Regions from separate parts of the Pantoea sp. SGAir0215 genome, predicted to be linked through region 4. Evidence: predicted binding sites of a transcription regulator. Region 4 holds the regulator's gene; each other region holds the start of a gene.
What was found. Region 4 encodes CRP, which controls carbon source genes, mostly activating them, when cyclic AMP is high. Its sites were predicted from a motif close to ATGTGANNNNNNTCACAT; they were not measured.
Positions count from the first base shown of each region.

Region 1: the regulator CRP is predicted to act here: its motif matches at 3,148-3,165, upstream of C1N64_RS21385 (iron-containing alcohol dehydrogenase).
Region 2: the regulator CRP is predicted to act here: its motif matches at 3,521-3,538, upstream of C1N64_RS07380 (PTS sugar transporter subunit IIB).
Region 3: the regulator CRP is predicted to act here: its motif matches at 2,352-2,369, upstream of C1N64_RS13225 (sugar transporter).

Region 1 is NZ_CP028032.1:81,182-86,729, forward strand. Features, by position in the region: gene C1N64_RS21375 (sodium:solute symporter family protein) at 1-929, opposite strand, end outside; gene C1N64_RS21380 (dihydrodipicolinate synthase family protein) at 1,007-1,888, opposite strand; gene C1N64_RS21385 (iron-containing alcohol dehydrogenase) at 1,911-3,056, opposite strand; gene C1N64_RS21390 (D-threonate 4-phosphate dehydrogenase) at 3,560-4,546, shown strand; gene C1N64_RS21395 (mannitol dehydrogenase family protein) at 5,401-5,548, shown strand, end outside.
Region 2 is NZ_CP028031.1:1,581,588-1,587,135, forward strand. Features, by position in the region: gene lldR (transcriptional regulator LldR) at 1-747, shown strand, start outside; gene lldD (FMN-dependent L-lactate dehydrogenase LldD) at 747-1,934, shown strand; gene C1N64_RS07365 (OsmC family protein) at 1,980-2,408, shown strand; gene C1N64_RS07370 (hypothetical protein) at 2,713-2,943, opposite strand; gene C1N64_RS07375 (hypothetical protein) at 3,051-3,221, opposite strand; gene C1N64_RS07380 (PTS sugar transporter subunit IIB) at 3,623-3,931, shown strand; gene C1N64_RS07385 (PTS sugar transporter subunit IIC) at 4,017-5,327, shown strand; gene C1N64_RS07390 (PTS lactose/cellobiose transporter subunit IIA) at 5,331-5,548, shown strand, end outside.
Region 3 is NZ_CP028031.1:2,821,735-2,827,282, forward strand. Features, by position in the region: gene C1N64_RS13210 (MFS transporter) at 1-1,087, shown strand, start outside; gene C1N64_RS13215 (hypothetical protein) at 1,252-1,509, shown strand; gene cybB (cytochrome b561) at 1,713-2,258, shown strand; gene C1N64_RS13225 (sugar transporter) at 2,424-3,608, shown strand; gene C1N64_RS13230 (hypothetical protein) at 3,837-4,160, shown strand; gene C1N64_RS13235 (YoaK family small membrane protein) at 4,186-4,284, shown strand; gene C1N64_RS13240 (DksA/TraR family C4-type zinc finger protein) at 4,287-4,553, opposite strand; gene C1N64_RS13245 (ABC transporter substrate-binding protein) at 4,654-5,548, opposite strand, start outside.
Region 4 is NZ_CP028031.1:255,190-260,737, reverse strand. Features, by position in the region: gene C1N64_RS01405 (aminodeoxychorismate synthase component II) at 1-423, shown strand, start outside; gene C1N64_RS01400 (bifunctional acetylornithine/succinyldiaminopimelate transaminase) at 512-1,732, shown strand; gene C1N64_RS01395 (YccS/YhfK family putative transporter) at 1,734-3,809, opposite strand; gene crp (cAMP-activated global transcriptional regulator CRP) at 3,868-4,500, opposite strand; gene C1N64_RS01385 (OsmC family protein) at 4,803-5,207, shown strand; gene C1N64_RS01380 (phosphoribulokinase) at 5,237-5,548, opposite strand, start outside.

The DNA.
Region 1 (5,548 bases), on a different contig from region 4:
GCCAGCCAGGGATTCATATCCTGCAGAAACACCGGCAATGCATACAGGCTGTCAATATTGGGGTGGAGATATTTGGCTGCCACACCGATAACGGCAATCGCCAACGCAATCGGCATACAGAACAGAAAGGCAATCCAGGTCGAGCGCTGCGCCGACTTCACACTTCTGGTCGACGAGATAGCCTGAATGACAAACTGGGTGCAGAAGATCGAGCCAATCGTCCCGATAAGCCAGGCGACAATGGTTGACGCGCCGATATTACCGTCCCAGGTCCAGTAATAAGCGGGCATTTCATTGATCATAGGCTTGAGGCCACCCGTTTGTGACAATGCAAACCAAAGAATAGCCAGGATACCAAAATATTTCAGCGCGCTGTGTAGCATGGTGACCCAGGCGATTCCTTTTAAACCGCCGAAGGCAAAATAGAACGTACTGACTACAGCCGTAATAAAAGCGGCAACCGGCAATGTCACGTGTAATACAGTGGCGATTGCCGCCGCACCGCTGACATAATTTCCCACATTGACTAAAAGCAGGGCATAAATCATGATCAGTGAAATAATATTCTTGGTGCTGTTACCGTACTTTTCAGCAATCGCACCCGAGATGGTAATTTTACCGGTATTATAAATGCGTTTCACCAGAATCATGCCAAAAAGGGGAAAGCCAATAGCGGCGCCAATGACTGACCAGGACGCGGCAATCCCACCTTCAAAGGCGGCCTGAGCCGTGCCGATAGTCGATTTTGCACCGATATATTCTGACATCAGCAGAATGCCTACAATAAAGGCTGGCATGGCTCTTGAGCCTTCCATAAAATCGCCCGCGTTTTTACTACGTAACCGGAATGTCAGCCAGGTGGTAAAAAGAATATATGCCAATACAATGCCGATAATTATCAGGGTGTCCTGAGCGTTGAATGTTTTCATTATAGCCTCAGATAGAGCAAGATAAATTCGGGGAGCGCTTTATGCTCCCGGTATTTAAAATTTATAAATTCTTATTATCATTTCAGGTACAGCTTAATGATTCTGCGAATTTCCTCTTTCTGCGCAGCGTCAAAATGAATGGCATAACGGCTCTCGCCCACGTTATGGCCTAAAATTTGTAGCGCTTTTTTTACTGCTGCAGGTGAAAAGGCGACCTTATAAAGATCGGTGCGTAACCCTGTGACCTGTTCCTGCGCCTGACGTGATCCGTCAATATCGCCGGCATGAAAGCGTGACCAGATCGCATTTATCTGGTGCGGTGCAACGTTAGCCAGGCCTGATATACAGGCAGAGCACCCTTCAACAAAGCCTTGATGGATAAGTGAATCGGGGCCGTTAAGCACGTCAAAGTTATCGCATTCTTTTACCGCGTCCAGATAGTCGCGCAGGCTTTCATAACTTCCGGCACTGTCTTTTACACCAATGATATTGGGATGGGCAGCAAGGGTGCGGGCGGTTTCTGGTTCAATCGTATTGCCTGTTCTGGCCGGAATGTTGTACAGAAAAACCGGTACGGAAAGGCCATCCGCAATTGCCGTGTAATGGTTAATCAGTTCGCGTTGATTTAACGGCACAAAATAGGGCGTGATTACTGAAACCGCATCCACGCCCAGCTTTTCAATTTGTTTACCCAGGCGAAGGGTGTCCCGGGTCGATATCTCACCAATATGGGCAACAACCTTTGCCCGCCCCGACACTTCGTTAACACAGGTTTCTGTAACAGTAAGCTTTTCTTTTTCGTTGAGAACAAAGAACTCACCGTTTGTGCCTCCGCAAAAAATACCGTTACCGGCATTGAGTTGTCGGGTAACCTGGCGTTTCAGTTCATCAAGATAAAGATCACCTTCCTGAGTAAAAGGCGTCACAATCGCTGTAAGTACACCTTCTATTTTTTTCATCTTTACCCACTCCTTTCGGCGGTTAAATTTTAGGGAACAGGGTCCGGTAAATATCGGCCACATCCTGATGACTTACAGCGCAGGGTGAATTGTTCATTAAACGCTTCACATTGAGTGCAGATTCGCTCAGCGCATCAATATCACCTGACGGCACGCCTAATGTTTCCAGGTTATCCGGCAGATTGAGCCGTTTAACTAATTTGGCGAGATAGTCGACCAGCGCGTGCGATTTTTCTTCCGGGGTCAATGTGATATCGGCGCCCGGAATCAGGTCCCAGACAGTGGCAAATTTGTCGATGGCAAACGGGCGCACCACTTTCATACAGGGTGCCAGCAGAATGGCATTGGCGACGCCGTGAGGCAGGTGATAAGTGCCTCCCAGAGGATACGAAAGCGCATGAACAAGATGGGTGCCGGCGTGCGCGATTGCCGCGCCGCCATAATAAGAAGCCCATAGCATTTCCAGCTTCGCGTTCAGGTTATGCGGTTCAGTGACGGATGTTTCCAGATTCCGGAACAGCTTATGCAGGCCCATCAGCGCAACGTTGTCACCCACAGGGTTCGAAATGGTGGCGGTATAACATTCCAGTAAATGGCACAGTGCATCAATGCCCGTTGATGAGGCGATATGCGCAGGCATGCTGGTGGTCAGTTCTGGAATTAATGCGACATAATCCGGCAGCATCACAGGGGAAATGATGCCTGATTTGGTGTTTTTTTCAGGGATAGCCAGAATAGCATTGGGCGTTGCTTCCGAACCCGTTCCCGCCGTCGAGGGAATAAGCAGTGAGGGTAAACGGGCTGTAATTTTCCCGCCATCAAGCAGCGCCTTAAGGGAGGGTGACGCAACGTGACATAACACAGAAAGCAGCTTCGCCACATCCAGTACGCTTCCACCGCCAATGCCCACCACTAAATCAAACGTTTTACCTGCTGTACGCGACAGCACCGCTTCAACATCGGTATGCGTGGGTTCTGCCGGAACATCATCGATCAGTTTAACGTGACGGCCATCCTGACTGAGCAATGTCAGGATTTGCGTGGTCGCGGGCAAATTTACAATGTTCTTGTCTGTTAAAACCAGCAGGTGTTGTTTGTCCGCGACGACCGGCGTCAGTGCCTTTATCGCGTCGGAACCGCTCAATATTGTGCTGTTAATTAATGCCACGTCTGTCTCCCCATAAATGACTGAAATTCTTCATTCCGCTTAACTTCGCTCACTCACTGGCTAAATTTATAAATAAAATGGCGCTTTATTAAATTGATCTTGCTCACATATAATCGAATGTGATTGAATATAATCATTAAGGTGAGGGGCAAAAACTGATGAGGTGCGTTGTGGCTCTGATCTTCAGGCGCTTTTGACAACATGGGGCGACAAAACAAGAGGGCCATATCTCTGACCGTTGACCGGATGAGTGAAATCGCTCAACGACGGCAGTGCGGGTTTGCACGCTGGGCTGATTTTAGCGACAAGGCGTCAGGGATGGCTAAATGGGCTGCTGCAACCGTCTCGGCCCGGACGCAACGCGGCACAGAAGGGCGGCGGAATATGTTCCTGGTGGGCATGCATCCGGTTGTGACTGACGTCAGGCGGGATTAACGAAAGCCGGTGTTTGGGTAATGAATCTCCCCCTTCAAAAATTTTGAGCGTCGTTGAGGAGAAAATAAGTGACGAATGTTGTGGCGATTACGATGGGCGATCCGGCTGGGATCGGTCCTGAAATTATTATTAAGGCCTTAACCGAGGGCGCGTTAGCGGGTTCGCCCGTTGTGGTTATCGGTTGTGTACAAACGTTCCGCCGCATACTGGCAATGAACATAACGCCGCAGGCGGAATTAAACGTCATTAATAACGTGTCCGAAGCCACCTTTATGCCCGACGTTATTCATATTATCGATGAGAAAGTGGCACATCCGGAGGCACTACAGTGTGGGGTTGTGCAGCCTGAAGCGGGCGATGTGGCTTATCGATGCATCAAACGTGCAACAGAAATGGCGATGCGCGGTGATGTGAAAGCGATTGCGACGGCTCCGCTAAATAAAGAAGCGCTGCATATGGCCGGTCATCATTATCCGGGTCATACGGAATTACTGGCAAAATTAACTGACACCAAAGATTATTCGATGGTGCTCTACACCGATAAACTCAAAGTGATCCACGTCAGCACGCATATTTCTCTGCGGACATTCCTGGATACGCTCAGCCAGGCGCGCGTTGAAACGGTAATCAGAATTGCCGATACGTTTTTGCGCCGGGTCGGTTATAGCCAGCCGCGTATTGCGGTTGCGGGCGTTAACCCACACGCGGGTGAAAATGGGTTGTTCGGAGATGAGGAAATTCGCGTGCTGACACCGGCGATTGACGCGATGAAGGCGCAGGGCATAAACGTCTATGGCCCGTGCCCGCCGGACACCGTATTTATGCAATGCAATGAGGGCATGTATGACATCGTTGTGGCTATGTATCATGATCAAGGCCATATTCCGCTCAAGTTGTTGGGCTTCTACGACGGCGTAAATATTACCGCAGGCTTACCGTTCCTGCGCACCTCAGCCGATCATGGCACGGCCTTTAACATTGCCTGGACCGGTAAAGCGAATCCCGAAAGTATGGCTATCTCGATTGATATGGCGCTGCAAATTACGCAAGCATAGCGTTGTGCGGGAAGGGAGGCTCAGGGTGACATGATTGCGTTGCCCTGCATACGGCTTCTGGGCGGCTGTGCAAACCTTCGCGATAAAACAGGCACCTGAACCGATATAACCTTAATACAGCGACGCGTCGGGAAACGGGTGTCTGTCATCGCATGCGGGTGCAATATCAATACAGCACCGTATCGGGCTGGTTTCCAAAATGCTCCGGCTCCACAGAGGCATAACTGACAGCCTTACCACGTACACGTCGAATAACGCCAGATGGGGGAATAAAAAGCGTTCAGCGTTAATGTCCCGCCAGTCAAATACGGCGTTGAGTTTCTGCCTGATTTCCGTTTTGTCCGTAGCGAAATAGCTCACCCTCAAACCCGAGTGCTCTTAAACCCATTGGTGCGATTAAGTCTTTTTATACATGACGCCTGATGAGGTCGGCCCTTTTTAAAAGCATTCTTTCGGATTTTTTTAAATTTTGGTTATTCACCCGCATCGCAAAACAGCGTGCTAATACGCATCAGCCTGTTCGAAGGTTAATTCTTCTGTAGTGCCATTAATATTTATAGTTATAAAGAAGTTATGATTTTTATTTTCTTTGTTAATTAATACAATTTTGCCAAAAGACATAATTGCCATTCATCACATTTTTTAATTATAACTGGTATGGTAGTGGAACAATTCTGCCGCTGACGATAGGCTTCCCGCACCAATTCTGTTTTAAAAACTTTCCTTTTGCCGTGGTGTTCTCAGGCGCTTGATCCAAACGGCGCCGCACAGGAAAACATCAAGGCGATCTCCAGGTGCTGCCGTTATTTAACGTCAGTGTCCACGCAGCTAATAAAAAATAAGGTGAGAAAGAAATGCAAACTACCCTACTGAATGCGAAGGCGACGGTTCCAAAATGGAACAGGAATAAGCTCGTCCCGCGTATTGTCCATCTTGGATTCGGTGCTTTTCATCGGGCTCATCAGGCGGTCTATGCCGATGTTCTTGCAGCAGAACATAACA
Region 2 (5,548 bases), 1.3 Mb from region 4:
ATGCGGCTTAAGCACTATATCCGCGATCATCAGCTTGAGCCGGGCATGCGTTTGCCCGCCGAGCGTCAGCTGGCGGCCGCGCTGGGCGTTTCCCGTTCGTCGCTGCGTGAAGCTATTCAGCAACTGATCAGCAGCGGCGTTTTGATGAGTCGGCGCGGTGACGGTACCTGGCTGCGTCAGCCGCAGGAGCCCTGGTCTGAGCAGCGCATCGTCGAGCCCATTCGTCAGCTTCTCGCCAACGATCCGGACTACCGTTACGACATTCTTGAAGCGCGCCATGCGATAGAGGGAAGCACGGCCTGGCATGCGGCGCTACGGGCTACCGAGTCAGATAAAGAGCGTCTGCGGTACGCCTTTGATGCCACGCTGGCGATGAAAGAGAGTGACGATCCCCATCTGGCCGGGCAGGCCGATCTGCGCTTTCATCTGGCCATCGCAGAAGCCTCACATAACATCGTGCTGCTGCAAACCATGCGGGGGTTATTCGATTTACTGCACTCGTCCATGCTGCACAGTCGTAAGCTGATGTACATCAGACCCGTGATTTTTGACCGCCTGACCGATCAGCACCGGGCGATGCTCGACGCGATTTTACTGGGCGATGCCGAGGCTGCCCGGTCAGCCGCCATGGATCATCTGGGTTTTGTTCACACCACGATGAAAACACTTGATGAAGACGAAGCCAGGCAGGCGCGAATTACGCGTTTGCCGGGTCATGACCTGCCCAATCACAAGGAAAACCGCTGATGATCATCTCTGCCGCCAGTGACTATCGCGCCGCCGCGCAGCGCATTTTACCGCCTTTTCTGTTTCATTATCTGGATGGCGGTGCCTATGCAGAGCATACGCTACGGCGGAATGTTGCCGATCTGTCAGACGTGGCGCTGCGCCAGCGCATTCTCCGGAATATGTCGGCGCTCAGCCTGGAAACCACGCTGTTCAGTGAAACGCTGTCCATGCCCGTCGCGCTGGCACCGGTTGGGCTGTGTGGCATGTACGCGCGTCGTGGGGAAGTGCAGGCCGCGCGCGCTGCGGCGGGCAAAGGGATTCCGTTTACCTTATCGACCGTCTCCGTTTGCCCGATTGAGGAAGTGGCACCGCAAATCAGTCGGCCCATGTGGTTTCAACTGTATGTGCTGCGCGATCGCGGCTTTATGCGTAACGCCCTTGAGCGGGCAAAAGCGGCGGGCTGTACCACATTAGTATTTACCGTTGATATGCCAACGCCGGGCGCACGCTATCGCGATGCGCACTCGGGCATGAGCGGCAAGCACGCGGCCCTGCGCCGCTACTGGCAGGCTGTCACGCACCCACGCTGGGCGCTGGATGTTGGGCTACAGGGCCGACCACACGATCTGGGCAATATTTCCACCTATCTGGGCAAACCGACCGGGCTGGAAGACTATATTGGCTGGCTGGCAAAGAATTTCGATCCGTCGATTTCCTGGAAAGATCTGGAATGGATCCGTGAGTTCTGGGACGGGCCAATGGTGATTAAAGGCATTCTGGATCCGGAAGATGCCCGCGATGCGGTGCGGTTTGGTGCCGATGGCATTGTGGTCTCAAACCATGGCGGACGCCAGCTGGACGGCGTGTTGTCTTCGGCTCGTGCCTTATCGGCCATCGCGGATGCGGTGAAGGGGGATATGACGATTCTTGCCGACAGCGGCATCCGTAATGGGCTTGATGTGGTGCGCATGATTGCGTTGGGCGCAGATACTGTTCTGCTGGGACGGGCCTTTGTTTACGCGCTGGCCACACATGGCCAACGTGGCGTCGAACATCTGCTGACGCTGATTGAAAACGAAATGAAAGTCGCGATGACCTTAACAGGCGCGAAGTGTATAGCCGATATCAACCAGACGTCGCTGGTGCAGGCGAATGCGTTGCTGGGCGAAGTGGCCCTGCATCCGGCCTCATGCCCGGCAAACTGAGCGACGTTGTCTATACTTACCTTCTTTACCAACAGGAGGAATGATATGACCATTCATAAGAAAGGTTCGGCGCATTGGGAAGGCGATATCAAAGGCAAAGGCACAGTCAGCACAGAAAGTGGTGTACTGAACCAGCAACCTTACGGCTTTAACACCCGTTTCGAAGGGCAGAAAGGCACCAATCCGGAAGAGCTTATCGGCGCAGCACATGCCGCCTGTTTTTCAATGGCACTGTCGCTCATGTTAGGTAATGCAGGCCATAAACCTGAAAGCATTGATACCAGTGCCGATGTGTCGCTGGACAAAAAAGGTGAAGGCTTCGCGATTACGAAAGTGGCGCTGACCAGCACCATCTCGCTGCCGGGCATTGATAACGACACCTTTGATGAAATCATCAATAAAGCTAAAGCCGGCTGTCCGGTTTCGCAGGTGCTTAATGCAGAAATCACACTCGATTACACGCTGAATAACTGATTGCGTACCTGAGTCGCCTTCTGGCGGCTCCCGCAGCAATCTTGCAGCATCCGGATGCGCCTCAGGGCGCATTTTCGCTTTCTTCAGAGGGACACTGAAATGGCAAAAAAGACGGAAAAGGGGTGCGGGTTTTGCTGAGCATGGGTGGCGGACTGCTGCTGATCCACAGGGCCGCAATGCTATGGGGCTGAAAACCTGGCTGTCGCGCCACAAACTCGGCGTGTTGCTGATGGTGGTACTGCTGCTGGAGGTAATCTGTTTCCTTCTTACCGCCTCGTGGCTGCCATGGAATGCATGACAGCAATCAGGCGTAAATCTCTTCACTCCGCTTCACACGTACATCCGTGCGCGCAATACGGTACGCCTTGCCGGGATCGCCCGCGACAAACTCAAACGTAGGTGAGTAGTAAAACGGCAGCCAGCCACCGTATCCGCTTTCCCATTCCCAGCGAACCGGACAGGGCCACAGAATGCCTTCATACAAAATGTAATAAACCCAACGCCCGGTAGGACGGCGGGGACGACTACTTTTCATGGGATTCACAACTGTGTTGGTGTAGAACAGCTTATATTTTGAACGTTAAGCGGCAACCTTGCAATGTCATCGGCTACTTTTTGTGCCATTCGCCCTGTACCGCTTTCTTAACGATGCACTTCGCCACATATCAGCACGACGTTAGGACGCACTTTATGGATACGATTTGCCATGACTTCACAGGCGGTTTTCGTCGGATAAATGCGTTCTGATACCGGTAAAGCTTCACAGGCATCGTGTCCACACGCGCTGACCAATAACACAAAACCAATTAACATAACCGACTCCTTATCCCGGTCCGCGTACTGCGAGAAGGGTGAGTGTTCCTTTATATATCACCAGTATAGCTAATTGCCGCCGGACGCCCGTGTCACGGCAGTCGGTATCGGATTGCTCTGAGCAATTATACGCGTTACCCGCTTATCAGGCAGTGAATTCTTACCCATCACTGCGATGGACAGCGCCGACGATATGGCTGAGTGAACCGCCGTTTTATTGCCTCAGCATGACGAGAAACGGGCTTCCTGATAAGGCTTATTCAGGTGTTTATTCGCCCCGAACCTCTTTAATGCTCGCGTTTTGATACTTCTCACACTTCTGATACGCAAATCTGAAACCGGTTGCAGAAAATTTTCACCCTGTGTATTCGTTAATCATTCACCACAAAGAGGAATACACCATGACGAAGATTTTACTGTGCTGTGCTGCGGGCATGTCCACCAGTATGGTGGTGCAGAAAATGGAAAAGGCGGCGCAACAGCAAGGACTGGACGTCGAGATAAAAGCTGTGGGGATTGAAGAGTTTAGAGACGATATCGCCGATTACGACTGCTGCCTGCTCGGGCCACAAATCAAATACAAGCTGGCCGATTTTCAACCGATCGCCCAGCAATACAGCAAGCCGGTTGCGGTCATCAACAGTATGGATTACGGCATGATGAATGGTGAAAAAATATTAAGCGACGCACTAAAGCTTATTCATACCTGACACCAGGGAGGTCCGGGATATATCACGCGAAACCCGCACTGCGTCAGGCAGGTTATTCTCTTTTGCCTCAGCAAGGAGTCAGGCAATGAGCCACTTCAGTGAATCTCTATTCGGCGTCATCGAAAACCGTATTAGCCCACTGGCGGGCCGTCTTTCCAGCCAGCGTCATGTCATCGCTATCCGGGACGGATTTATTGCCTCCATGCCGTTTCTGATCGTGGGCTCGTTTATGCTGTTGTTTGCTCATCCGCCTTTTTCGGCAGACAGCAGTTGGGCGTTCGCACAGTGGTGGCTGGGCATGGTAAAGGCGCATGAAGAACAAATCATGATGCCGTACAACATGACGATGGGCATTATGGCGCTCTATATCGCCAGTGCCATCGCCTATAACCTCGCAAACAGTTATAAGATGAATGGCTTTATGGCGGCCAGTCTGTCGCTGATGGCGTTTCTGGTGGTGGCGGCACCGCAGAGCGGCAAAACGTTGCCGGTTGGTTCGCTGGGCGGGGAGGGCATTTTTACCGCCATTCTGGTCGCGCTCTTTGCGACGGAGCTGATGCACGTTCTGCAGAAATACAACATCGGTTTCAAACTGCCCGAGCAGGTGCCGCCGAAGATCCGTCAGTCGTTCGATCTGCTCATCCCGATTATCACGATTTTTATTACGCTGTTTCCCCTGAGCCTGTGGGTACAGGCGCAGTTCGGCATGTTGCTGCCTCAGGCTATCATGGCCATTTTCTCGCCGATCATCTCTGCCTCTGATTCACTGCCTGCCGTGCTGGTGGCGGTACTGCTGTGCCATCTGCTGTGGTTTGCAGGCATTCATGGGGCGGTGATTGTCGGGGGCATATTGCAGGCTTTCTGGCTGACCAATCTCGGTCTGAATCAGCAGGCGCTGAACGCGGGAGAACCCATCAGCCAAGTGTTTATTGAACCCTTCTGGCAGTTTTTTATTGTTATCGGTGGCTCCGGTTCGACGATGGGGTTGGTGTTGCTTTACTTACGCAGTCAGTCAGCACATCTGCGATCGATTGGAAAACTGAGTGTGGTGCCCAGCATGTTCAACATCAACGAACCGGTGATTTTTGGTTCACCGGTCGTGATGAACCCCATTCTGTTTATCCCTTTTATTCTTGCCCCGTTAGTCAACGCCGTCATTGCCTGGATCGCCACCAAAACGAACCTGATTAATCACGTGATCTCACTGGCTCCGTGGACGACGCCCGCCCCCATTGGGGCCGCCTGGTCAACCGGCTGGGACTGGCGCGTCATTGTGTTGATTGCCGTGCTGGTCACTATTGCCACGCTGATCTACTACCCGTTTTTCAAAATGTACGAGCGTCAACTGCTGCAGCAAGAGCAACCCTCTGCCGCAGCGCAACCGGTTAAGGAGTAACCCATGGAAATTGATGAAAGCACGGTAATCGAACTGATTATCCAGGCAGGCGAAGCTCGCTCCTGTTCAATGGAGGCGTTGCGGGCGGCGCGGCAGCAAAACTGGGCGCAGGCGGACAGTATGCTCAGTGCCGCAACCGCGGCGGCCAAAGCAGCCCATCAAACGCAGACGCAGCTCATTGGCGCTGATGAGGGCAGCGGAAAGATTCCGGTCAGTCTGAT
Region 3 (5,548 bases), 1.9 Mb from region 4:
GCAGCCGCTGCTGCCGGTCCTCTCTGCACAGTTTGGCGTGTCACCGGCCGCCAGCAGTATTTCCCTGTCGGTCTCCACCGCGACACTGGCGCTGGGCTTACTGATTACCGGCCCCTTGTCCGATGCTGTCGGTCGCAAATCTGTCATGGTCACCGCGCTGATGCTGGCTTCCGTCTGCACGCTGATTTCGGCCACCATGACAAGCTGGCACGGCATTCTGCTGATGCGGGCGCTTATTGGCCTGTCGCTCAGCGGCGTCGCGGCCGTCGGGATGACTTATCTCAGTGAAGAAATCCATCCCAGCGTAGTCGCCTTTTCGATGGGGCTGTATATCAGCGGAAATTCGATTGGCGGGATGAGCGGTCGCCTGATCAGCGGCGTATTAACCGACTTTTTCTCCTGGCGCGTCGCCATTGCCGCCATTGGCTGTTTTGCCCTGGCGGCCGCCCTGATGTTCTGGAAAATTTTGCCCGCCTCGCGGCATTTTCACCCGACGTCCCTGCGCCCCCGCCATCTGGCCATTAACTTTCGCCTGCACTGGCGCGACGCGGGCCTGCCCTTGCTGTTCGCGGAAGGCTTACTGCTGATGGGGGCGTTCGTCACCCTGTTTAACTATATCGGATATCGCCTGCTGGGTGCGCCGTGGCATTTAAGCCAGGCCGTGGTGGGACTGCTGTCGGTGGTTTACCTGACCGGTTCATGGAGTTCGCCCAAAGCCGGCGCGTTAACCAGTCGATATGGCCGGGGGCCGGTGATGCTGGGCGCAACGCTTATCATGCTGACGGGCCTGCTCCTGACCGCCTTTCATGCCTTGGCTCTGATCTTTATTGGGATGATGCTGTTCAGTGCTGGCTTTTTTGCCGCACACTCCGTAGCCAGCGGCTGGATTGGGCCACGCGCGCGTCGCGCAAAAGGCCAGGCGTCTTCACTGTATCTGTTCAGTTATTATGTGGGGTCCAGCGTGGCGGGTACGGCAGGGGGCTTTTTCTGGCATCAGTTTGGCTGGCCGGGCATAACCGTGTTTATCTCTACCCTGCTGCTGCTGGCTCTGGCGGTCGCGTGGCGGCTGCATCAACGCAAACTCTAGCAAAACTTAACAAATTTTCCGGGCACAATGCGGCCCGGAAAATCCGCTGTACAAGAATTGTCCGTATTATCAGTATCATTGCTAACTACCGGTGTTTCCCCGCTATAATCGGTTTAATCCCAAAGATTAATGCCATCTTTGAATTCACTGTTAGGGGAGACCTCATGGCGCATTACTATTACGTCAATAAACAATCCGGTTATAACGATAACCACGTGGTACACGCCAAAGGCTGTCGCTACCTTCCGGGTCTGGAAGACCGACTGTTTCTGGGCACGTTTTACTCTGCAACAGCGGCTATACAGCAAGCCCGAAAATATTATGCCAGCGCATTAGGCTGCGACGACTGTTGCCCGGTTATGTCTGCTCAAACCCCACCCCTGCATGACAGCGTTGGACTGAAGCACGGTATTGATTTCTGATCACAGCGCATGCCTTTGCGATCCCATTCAGCCGCGTTTTTCCCGAGGATGGCGGAATATCGCCGCCATCTGCCCTGCCAGCCCGCCGTTCAGTTGCTGCCGACCTGCCCCTGTAGCCGTCCCGCTTTAAGTCGCCAATTCGTTAAGCATTTTGCCTTTTTTCCGTTATCTTAGAGGCCTTACTCTTCATACAGGGATTTAACATGCGTGATAAATATGCGGCGTCTCAAATTGCCCTTCACTGGCTGACCGTGCTGCTGCTGATTATTGTCTATGCCACGATGGAGCTGCGCGGTTATGTGGAACGGGGCTCCTGGCAGCGCTTTGTGATGACCGTGACACACTTTAGCGCGGGCGCAACCATTCTGGTGGTGATGCTCTCACGGTTACTGCTGAAAATTCGCCATCGCAGCCCCGCGATTACGCCCCCCGTACCGCGCTGGCAAACGGGCCTGGCACACCTGACGCACACGTTGATTTATGCCTTATTTATCAGCCTGCCGGTGCTGGGTATCGCCTCACGTTACCTGAAGGGCCGCGAGTGGTTATTATTCGGCATTCCCATGCCGGTCGCTGCGGAACCTGATTTCGATCTCTCTGATACGCTCGTCGACTGGCACGAAACCCTGGCGCCACTGGGCTACTGGCTCATCGGCTTACATGTCGCTGCAGCCCTGTTCCATCACTATGCGCTGAAGGACAATGCGCTGCTGCGTATGATGCCGGGACGCGGGACGCGCCAGCCCTGATTCCCTGACGCTGCACATCGGGCTAAAAAAATCACCATAATCTGCGCCAGGTGGTTCCACCCGGCGCTTGATTCCTACACAATAGCCACTAAATTGTGACGCAGGTCACTTTCGTGGGATGATCGTTGTCATCCTCTTTTGACGCACAGACAGATTTAACTTCTCATGCCTTTAACAACTGTTTCCCGTAAAACGGCCTGGCTACGCGTGGTGCTGCTGGCCATCGCCGCTTTTGTTTTCAATACCACTGAGTTCGTACCGGTGGGTTTACTGTCGGATATTGCTGCCGGGTTTTCGATGAAAACCGCTGAAGTGGGCATTATGCTGACGATTTATGCCTGGGTGGTGGCGCTGCTGTCCCTGCCGTTAATGCTGCTGACGCGTAATGTTGAACGGCGGTTACTGCTTACGGTACTGTTTAGCCTCTTTGTAGCCAGCCATGTTCTTTCGACATTCGCCTGGAGCTTCAGTTCGTTAATCGTTTCCCGCATTGGCATTGCGCTGTCACATGCGGTGTTCTGGTCCATTACCGCCTCCCTGGCTATTCGTGTGGCGCCTGCCGGTAAAAAAACGCAGGCGCTCAGTATGCTGGCAACCGGTACGGCACTGGCCATGGTGCTGGGGGTGCCCATTGGTCGCGTTGTGGGGCAGGCGCTGGGTTGGCGCACCACCTTTGGCGTGATCGGGCTGTCAGCGTTGATCCTGATGATTATGCTGGCGCGCGTCTTGCCGCGTCTGCCCAGTGAACACACCGGTTCATTAAGCAGCGTACCGCTGTTGTTCCGCCGCCCGGCCCTGGCAGGCATGTACCTGCTGGTTACACTCATTGTGACCGCGCACTATACGGCTTACAGCTATATTGAACCCTTTATGCAACTGGTGGCGAATGCCAGCGAAAGTTTTACCACCCTGCTGCTGTTACTGTTTGGTTCTGCCGGCATTATTGGCAGTCTGCTGTTCAGTTCGCTGGGTAAACGCTTTCCCTCAGCGTTGCTGATCAGCGCCATCGCCCTGGTCACCTTATGCATGGGGCTGTTAATTTTTGCCGCCGTGCGTCCTGGCGCGATTATCACCCTCTGCGTCGTCTGGGGAATGGCGATGATGATGATTGGCCTGGCGATGCAAATCCGTGTCCTGTCACTGGCACCCGATGCCACCGACGTGGCGATGTCGCTGATGTCCGGCATTTATAACATCGGCATCGGTGCGGGCGCGTTACTGGGCAGTCAGGTGAGCGTATATATGAGCCTGTCTGACGTCGGTAACGTGGGGGCGATGATCGGCCTGGTCGCGCTGCTGTGGTGCGTGTATATTTTCCGGCGCTGCCCACAGTTACGCTCTAATGGTTAACTGAAGCAGGCTTCTGCGCCTCGCAGAAGCCTGCCGATGCGTCTTCGTCTGCTATCATGCACTGCGGCACTGCGGCACTGAACGGCCAGACGACCTGTTCCGGCGCCCGAAGGGGCAGCGCGTCAGAAAGGTGCTAAACACACCCGATAACCGCTTATATTGTCAGAGGATGCCCTTCTACCTGACTCATCCATTACATCTGTTAACCTCGAAAAAGGATCAACGTTCATGACGAGAAAGTGGTTAACGCTGTACCTGTCGCGTAGCGTCAGCCGGGTGATGTTGCAGGATCTCCAGGCCATCTTACCTGCTGAGGCGGTGAAAATTTTCACGAATGATTTAGACGACGTTCGCTACGCTACAGTAGAATGCGTGCAGGCAGAAACGACCTGCGCCTTGATTGCCTCGGCGATCATCGTCTGGCGTCAACTGGGGCATATTCATCTGCTGCTGTATACACAAGGTGAAGTGCAGCGTCAGATCACGGACGCCACGCAGTTTGAATTATTTACTTTGCTGAAGAACAACCGTGCCGCCTTGCGGCTGGCCTGACGTGGCGTAACCTCACAGGATAATTATGAGAATTGGTCTGCTGTTCCCCATCGCTATCATCGTGGCAGGTATTGGCTTTCTCGCCTGGTTCATCGGCAGAGGCCTGGCGATGCCTGGCTCCTGAGATCAGCGTAGCTGGCTGTCTTTACTCCCACGCCGGTTGTAGAGACTGCTCTCTTTTTTCTGCTTATCGATCTTTTCCTGACAGGAAACGCAATAACGCACGCCCTTGAGTGCCTGACGGCGGGCTTCGGGAATCGGCTCGCCGCACAGTTCGCATTCTGTGGCACTTTCCCCCTGTCCCAGTGACTGACGCACACGTTCGATACCGTCATTAACGGTGCTGTCGATTTGCTCCTGTACTGCCCCTTCTGCTGCCCAGCCGTTTGCCATTTTTGTGCTCCACTTCATTACCTGTACAGGTTAACTGTACAACATATCAGGGATTTTGCAGGCAAACCGACTCACCTCCCTGTGAAGCCGGTGACGGACATTACGGCTTAATATCGACCTGATAAAAGATATGTTTGCCGAAGGGATCCACTTCGTAACCGGTCACCGATTTGCGGATCGGTTCGAAAATGGTGGAATGGGCAATCATTACGGCCGGCATCTGGTCGTGCATGATTTGCTGCGCCTGCAGATACATGACCGTACGTTTGGCTTGATCGGGTTCGGCTCGGGCGGCGGTAATCAGCTTTTCAAAGGGCTGATAGCACCATTTTGATGAGTTCGATCCCCCTTTCGCCGACGTGCAACTGTAAAGCGGACCAAAGAAGTTATCCGGATCCCCGGTTGCCGTCGTCCAGCCCATCAGGGCCGCCTGATGCTCACCGCTGCGCACACGTTTCAGGTATTCGCCCCATTCGTAACTGACAATATTGGCTTTGATGCCCACTTTTGCCCAGTCTGCCTGGATCATCTCCGCCATTCTGCGTGCGTTGGGATTATAGGGACGCTGTACCGGCATCGCCCAGAGCGCAATTTCCGTCCCTGGTTTCACGCCTGCCTGTTGCAATAACGCTTTCGCTTTTTCCGGATCGTAATCGTAATCCTTCAGGTCCTTGTCGGCACTCCAGACGCCGGGGGGCAGAATGTTTTTCGCCACCACGCCAGTGCCTTTAAAAATCGCCTCGATAATAGCAGGCTTGTTGATCGCCATGGCCAGCGCCTGGCGAACCTGCACATTATCGGTCGGGGCTTTGGTGGTGTTAAAGGCCAGGAAACCGGTATTCAGTCCCGCGGCCTGTTTCAGCGTGATGTCCGGATTTTGTTTCATTTTTTCGAGATCGGCAGGATTCGGGAACGGCATGACCTGGCACTCATTTTTTTCCAGTTTGGCGTAGCGCACGGCCGCGTCTGGCGTGATGCTGAAAATCAGCCGATCC
Region 4 (5,548 bases):
GGCCCCTGTACGCCCGATCAGAGCGGGATCTCATTACAGGCCATTCGCCACTTCGCCGGTCGCCTGCCGGTGCTGGGCGTTTGTCTGGGGCATCAGGCCATCGCCCAGGTGTTTGGTGCGCAGGTCGTGCGTGCGCGCGAAGTCATGCACGGTAAGACGTCTGCTGTTCAGCATAACGGCTGTGGTGTATTTCGCGGTCTGAATCAACCGCTGACCGTAACGCGTTATCACTCGCTGATTGTGAAAGCCGATACGCTGCCTGATGAATTTGACGTCACCGCATGGAGTTTACGTGACGGTCAGCCCGACGAAATTATGGGCATCCGTCATAAAACGCTGGCACTGGAAGGCGTGCAGTTTCATCCTGAAAGTATCCTCAGCGAACAGGGACATCAACTGCTCGCTAATTTCCTGCAACAGTAAAGTTGTGTTTGCCTTTAAGTGATTTTTTATGCATATTTCATGATTATTATTTCATCACGAATCAACTCATCAGTTTGCGAGGTTGTCAATGGCAGCGGAAAACATTGCGGTAACACGGGAAACGTTCGATCAGGTTATTTTGCCTGTTTATGCACCTGCGCAGTTTGTACCGGTAAAAGGCAAAGGAAGCCGGGTGTGGGATCAGCAGGGTAAAGAGTATATCGACTTCTCGGGTGGGATTGCCGTCACCGCGCTGGGCCATTGTCACCCGGCGCTGATTGAAACCCTGAAGAAACAGGGCGAAACCCTGTGGCACACCAGCAATGTGTTCACCAATGAACCGGCTTTGCGCCTGGCCAGCAAACTGATTAACGCCACCTTCGCGGACAGAGTGTTTTTTGCCAACTCCGGCGCAGAAGCCAACGAGGCCGCGTTTAAGCTGGCGCGTTATTATGCCTGTAAACGTCATAGCCCGTTTAAAAGCAAAATTATTGCCTTCCATAATGCCTTTCATGGCCGGACGCTGTTTACGGTCACGGTAGGCGGCCAGCCAAAATATTCCGACGGTTTTGGCCCGAAACCCGCTGACATTGTGCATGTGCCATTCAACGATTTGGCGGCAGTGAAAGCCGTTATCGACGACCACACCTGTGCGATTGTCGTTGAGCCCATTCAGGGTGAAGGTGGCGTCATGCCGGCCACGCCAGAATTTATGCAGGGGCTGCGTGAGCTCTGCGATAAACATCAGGCGTTGCTGGTGCTGGATGAAGTTCAGAGCGGTATGGGGCGCAGCGGTAAGCTGTTTGCTTATGAGCACTACGGCGTCACGCCAGACATTCTGACTTCGGCGAAAGCGCTGGGCGGTGGTTTTCCTGTCAGCGCGATGCTGACCACCGAGGAGGTGGCGTCAACGATGGCTCCTGGCGTACATGGCACCACCTATGGTGGCAATCCGCTGGCCTGTGCGATTGCTGAAACCGCGCTGGATCTGATCAATACGCCAGACGTGCTGAACGGCGTGGAATCCCGTCGCCAGCAGTTTGTCGAGGCACTCAAGGCGATTGATGCCCGTTACGATCTGTTTAGCGATATTCGCGGCAAAGGCTTACTGGTAGGCGCGGCCCTGAAGCCGCAACATGCCGGAAAATCACGCGATATCCTAAATGCCGCCGCGGCTGAAGGCGTTATGGTGCTGGTGGCTGGTACGGATGTGATGCGTTTTGCCCCTTCACTGATTATTGAACCCGCCGATATTGAAGAAGGCATGGCGCGCTTTGCCAAAGCGGTCGGGAAAGTCCTGGCTGCCTGAGTTATTTTCGACCCAGACTACGAATCAGCCAGCGACCATGATGCGGTCGCTGGTTCCACGCCAGCGATGAGATCGTGTGCATCACCTTAAGATGATCCAGAATGCGCCTGATGTGCTGCTCCAGTACTGTGACCGGTCCCTCGTTGATATCTTCAATTCCCTGTAACAGATCGGTTTGCGAACTTTCGCCGTCATATTCAAGCCGCTGCTGGCAACGCTGCAGCGCAATTTCACACCATTGCAGATAGTGCTCCGCCAGCGTAGGCGGCAGCATGGTATGTTCGCGTGCCAGAATCGTCATGGCGTTGATGTGCTCAACGATAAACTGGCTGTGCGTGACCCATAAACGCATATCCTGTAAATAGCGTGCGTTAAACCCCGGCTCCTGCATCGCCTGATTTAGTGAGTTAAAGACTGCATTGTGGGCCTGATTAACGTTAACGCGCTGATAGGCGAGTACCTCGGGAGACTGTTCCGGACCAAGCAACATGCGTAACGCGTCCTGGAAAGCCTCAAGCACATCATGTGCGTTTTGTCGTAGCAGGGCACTTTGCCATTGCGGCCAAAGCCATAACGTTCCGCCAAACGCAATCAGGCAGCCCATCAGGGTATCCAGCAGGCGCGGCAGTAAGAATTGTGCGCCGTTAAGTGACAGAAGTTGCAGGGTATATACTGCGGTGACCGTGAATCCCACCATCGACCAGCCGTAAAACTGGCGGGTAAAGCGATAGCTGATAAAGGTAATCACCAGCATGATGCTCAACACCAGCGGTTCAGGGACATCCAGCCGCAGCGAGGCTGCCGCAATCACCAGCCCGGCAAAGGTGCCCAGCGCACGGTGCTGAATACGCACCCGTGTGGCGCTGTAGTTACTCTGGCTGACAAACATAATGGTCATCAGAATCCAGTAGGGTTTGGGAATCGAAAAGAACAGCGCCAGCCCGCTACCCAGCATCAGCATCACAGAAAAACGTCCGGCCGTGCGCAGGGCAGATGAGCGCAGCGAGAGATAGCTTCTGAGTGCGGGCAGAAGCGGTAAACGGCGCTGGCGATCCGCCATCAAATCACGCTGATAAAGGGGCTTTTGTGTACGCAGTACCCGTGCGATGCGGCTGAAGTGATAAAGGCAAAAATTTCCTACCGGATTGTCCGGGTGCTGACGGGCGATTTTTTCCAGTGCCCCCAGCTGCTTGTCCATATCAAAGCGACTGGACAGTTGGTGGTACAGGATGTTGTCTGCCAGCTCACGTAAACGGGCGGAAATGGTTTTCGCATTCCAGCGAATCACGGCCTCTGCATGGCTTTGTTCTACCAGTTTTTGCACTTCTTCTGGCTGATGCAGGCTGACAGAAATGTGTTCCTGTAAATCCAGTGCGACCTGAAAAGCGCGGGTCAGTCGCTTATGACTGTGATCGCGGCTGGCGGACAGCATATGCATCTGCTGATAACAGGTGTTGATGAGGTCGATTGCTTTTTGCTGCCGCGCCAGCAACGGTGGTAGCGCCTTCTCCGGATCGGTAAGTTGCGTCAGCAAGGTGTACTTGGCGTCACAATAGTTCGCCAGTTCGCGGTAAATCAGACTCAGGCTTTCACGCATTGGCTGCTCTTTCCACAGCCAAAACCAGAACCAGTTAAACAGGCCATACCACAGCGTACCGCCGATGTAGAGCAGGGGCGGTACGTAAATGGGCATGCGGCCAATCAGGCTGGTGGTAAATATCGCTGCGATCAGTGTGGCAGGGAGTAACCGTGCGTGCAGTGGGCTGATTTCACCTGTCACGCCCAGCAGCAAAGGCAGGGCGAAAAGAATAAGCGGTAAGGGCACGTCTTTAAACAGAAGCCACTGCATCAGTAAGCTACCCAGGGCAAACAGGCTGCCGCCGACAATCAGGCGTTTAAAGAAACGTTTGTGGGGCGTATCCAGACCGGCAATATTGCAGCAGGCAGGCACCAATGAGAATAGCAATCCTTTTTGCAGATCGCCAAACAGCCAGCCGAGCGCGACGGGGAGACACAACACCAGTGTCTGGCGCAGGGCATAGTTAACTTCAGGGTGATAAATTATTCTTCGCCACATCGGCTCAACGCAAATAATTCACGGCATAACGTTGCCATTATGCCGTGAAGAATAAAGCTTAGCGCGTGCCGTAAACAACAATTGTTTTGCCGTGTGCGGAGATCAGATTCTGGTCTTCCAGCATCTTCAAAATACGTCCCACGGTTTCACGTGAACATCCCACGATTTGGCCAATTTCCTGACGCGTAATTTTGATTTGCATGCCGTCAGGATGCGTCATGGCATCCGGCTGTTTCGCCAGGTTGAGCAACGTCTGCGCAATGCGACCGGTGACATCAAGGAACGCGAGGTTGCCCACTTTTTCCGATGTGACCTGCAGACGGCGCGCCATTTGCGAGGAGAGGCGCATGAGGATGTCCGGATTCACCTGAATCAGCTGACGGAATTTTTTGTAGGAAATCTCTGCCACTTCGCACGCGGTTTTCGCACGTACCCAGGCGCTGCGCTCCTGACCTTCTTCGAACAGGCCAAGCTCACCAATAAAGTCGCCCTGATTCAGATAGGACAGAATCATCTCCTTGCCTTCTTCATCCTTAATCAGTACCGCAACGGAACCTTTAACGATGTAGTAAAGCGTTTCCGCCTTTTCACCTTGATGAATGAGCGTACTTTTGGATGGATACTTGTGAATATGGCAATGGGACAGGAACCATTCAAGTGTAGGGTCTGTTTGCGGTTTGCCGAGAACCATTCGCTATTATCCTCTGTTGTAATCGTGCCCAAAATACAGGGCTCTGTTTCCCTGCCAGGCGATGTAAGCGTTAAGCGTCTTTCCATTCAGGAAATTATTCGGGCTGCATTCGGCGCAGTGCGCATCATTCTTCCCGGCTTCGTCTTCGGATGACGAAAAATATTTTCAGCTCTGTTTGTAGCACAGCTTACGTCGACTGTCTTGTGTTGTCTCGCTTCAGCAAGATGGCGTTTTCTCTGGATTGCTGTTTCCCAGGCAAAAGCGTACGCTGAGCCAAAACAGGGTATTCTGAGGTCAAAATTATGCAGGCACGCGTCAAATGGGTTGAAGGGTTAACATTCCTGGGGGAATCATCGTCCGGCCATCAGGTACTGATGGATGGCAATTCTGGCGATAAAGCGCCGAGCCCTATGGAGATGGTGCTGATGGCGGCAGGGGGATGCAGCGCCATTGACGTTGTGTCAATTTTGCAAAAAGGCCGCAACGATGTGGTTGATTGCGAAGTGAAACTATCGTCTGAACGTCGGGAAGAAGCCCCCCGCATCTTTACCCATATCAATCTGCATTTTATCGTCAGCGGCAACGCACTTTCGGATAAAGCCGTGGCACGCGCTGTCGATCTGTCCGCGGAAAAATATTGCTCTGTCGCCATCATGTTAGGCAAAGGCGTCAACATTACCCACAGCTACGAAGTGATTGCGCTGTAATCTCACAGAGGCCAGGCTGGCCTCTGTGGTTATTCAATCCGTTTCCCTTCCATGAGCCGTTTTACTAACGGCGCCATAATTAACTCCATCGCCAGTCCCATTTTGCCGCCGGGTACCACCAACGTGTTGATATTGGAAATAAACGATCCCTGCAGCATGGCCAGCAGATAGGGAAAATCAATGTCTTCCAGCCCCTGAAAGTGGATAACCACAAAGCTTTCATCCAGCGAAGGGATGGTGCGCGCGGCAAAGGGATTAGAGGTATCCACCGTGGGGACGCGCTGAAAGTTAATATGGGTTCGTGAAAACTGCGGCGTAATGAAATTGATGTAATCTTCCAT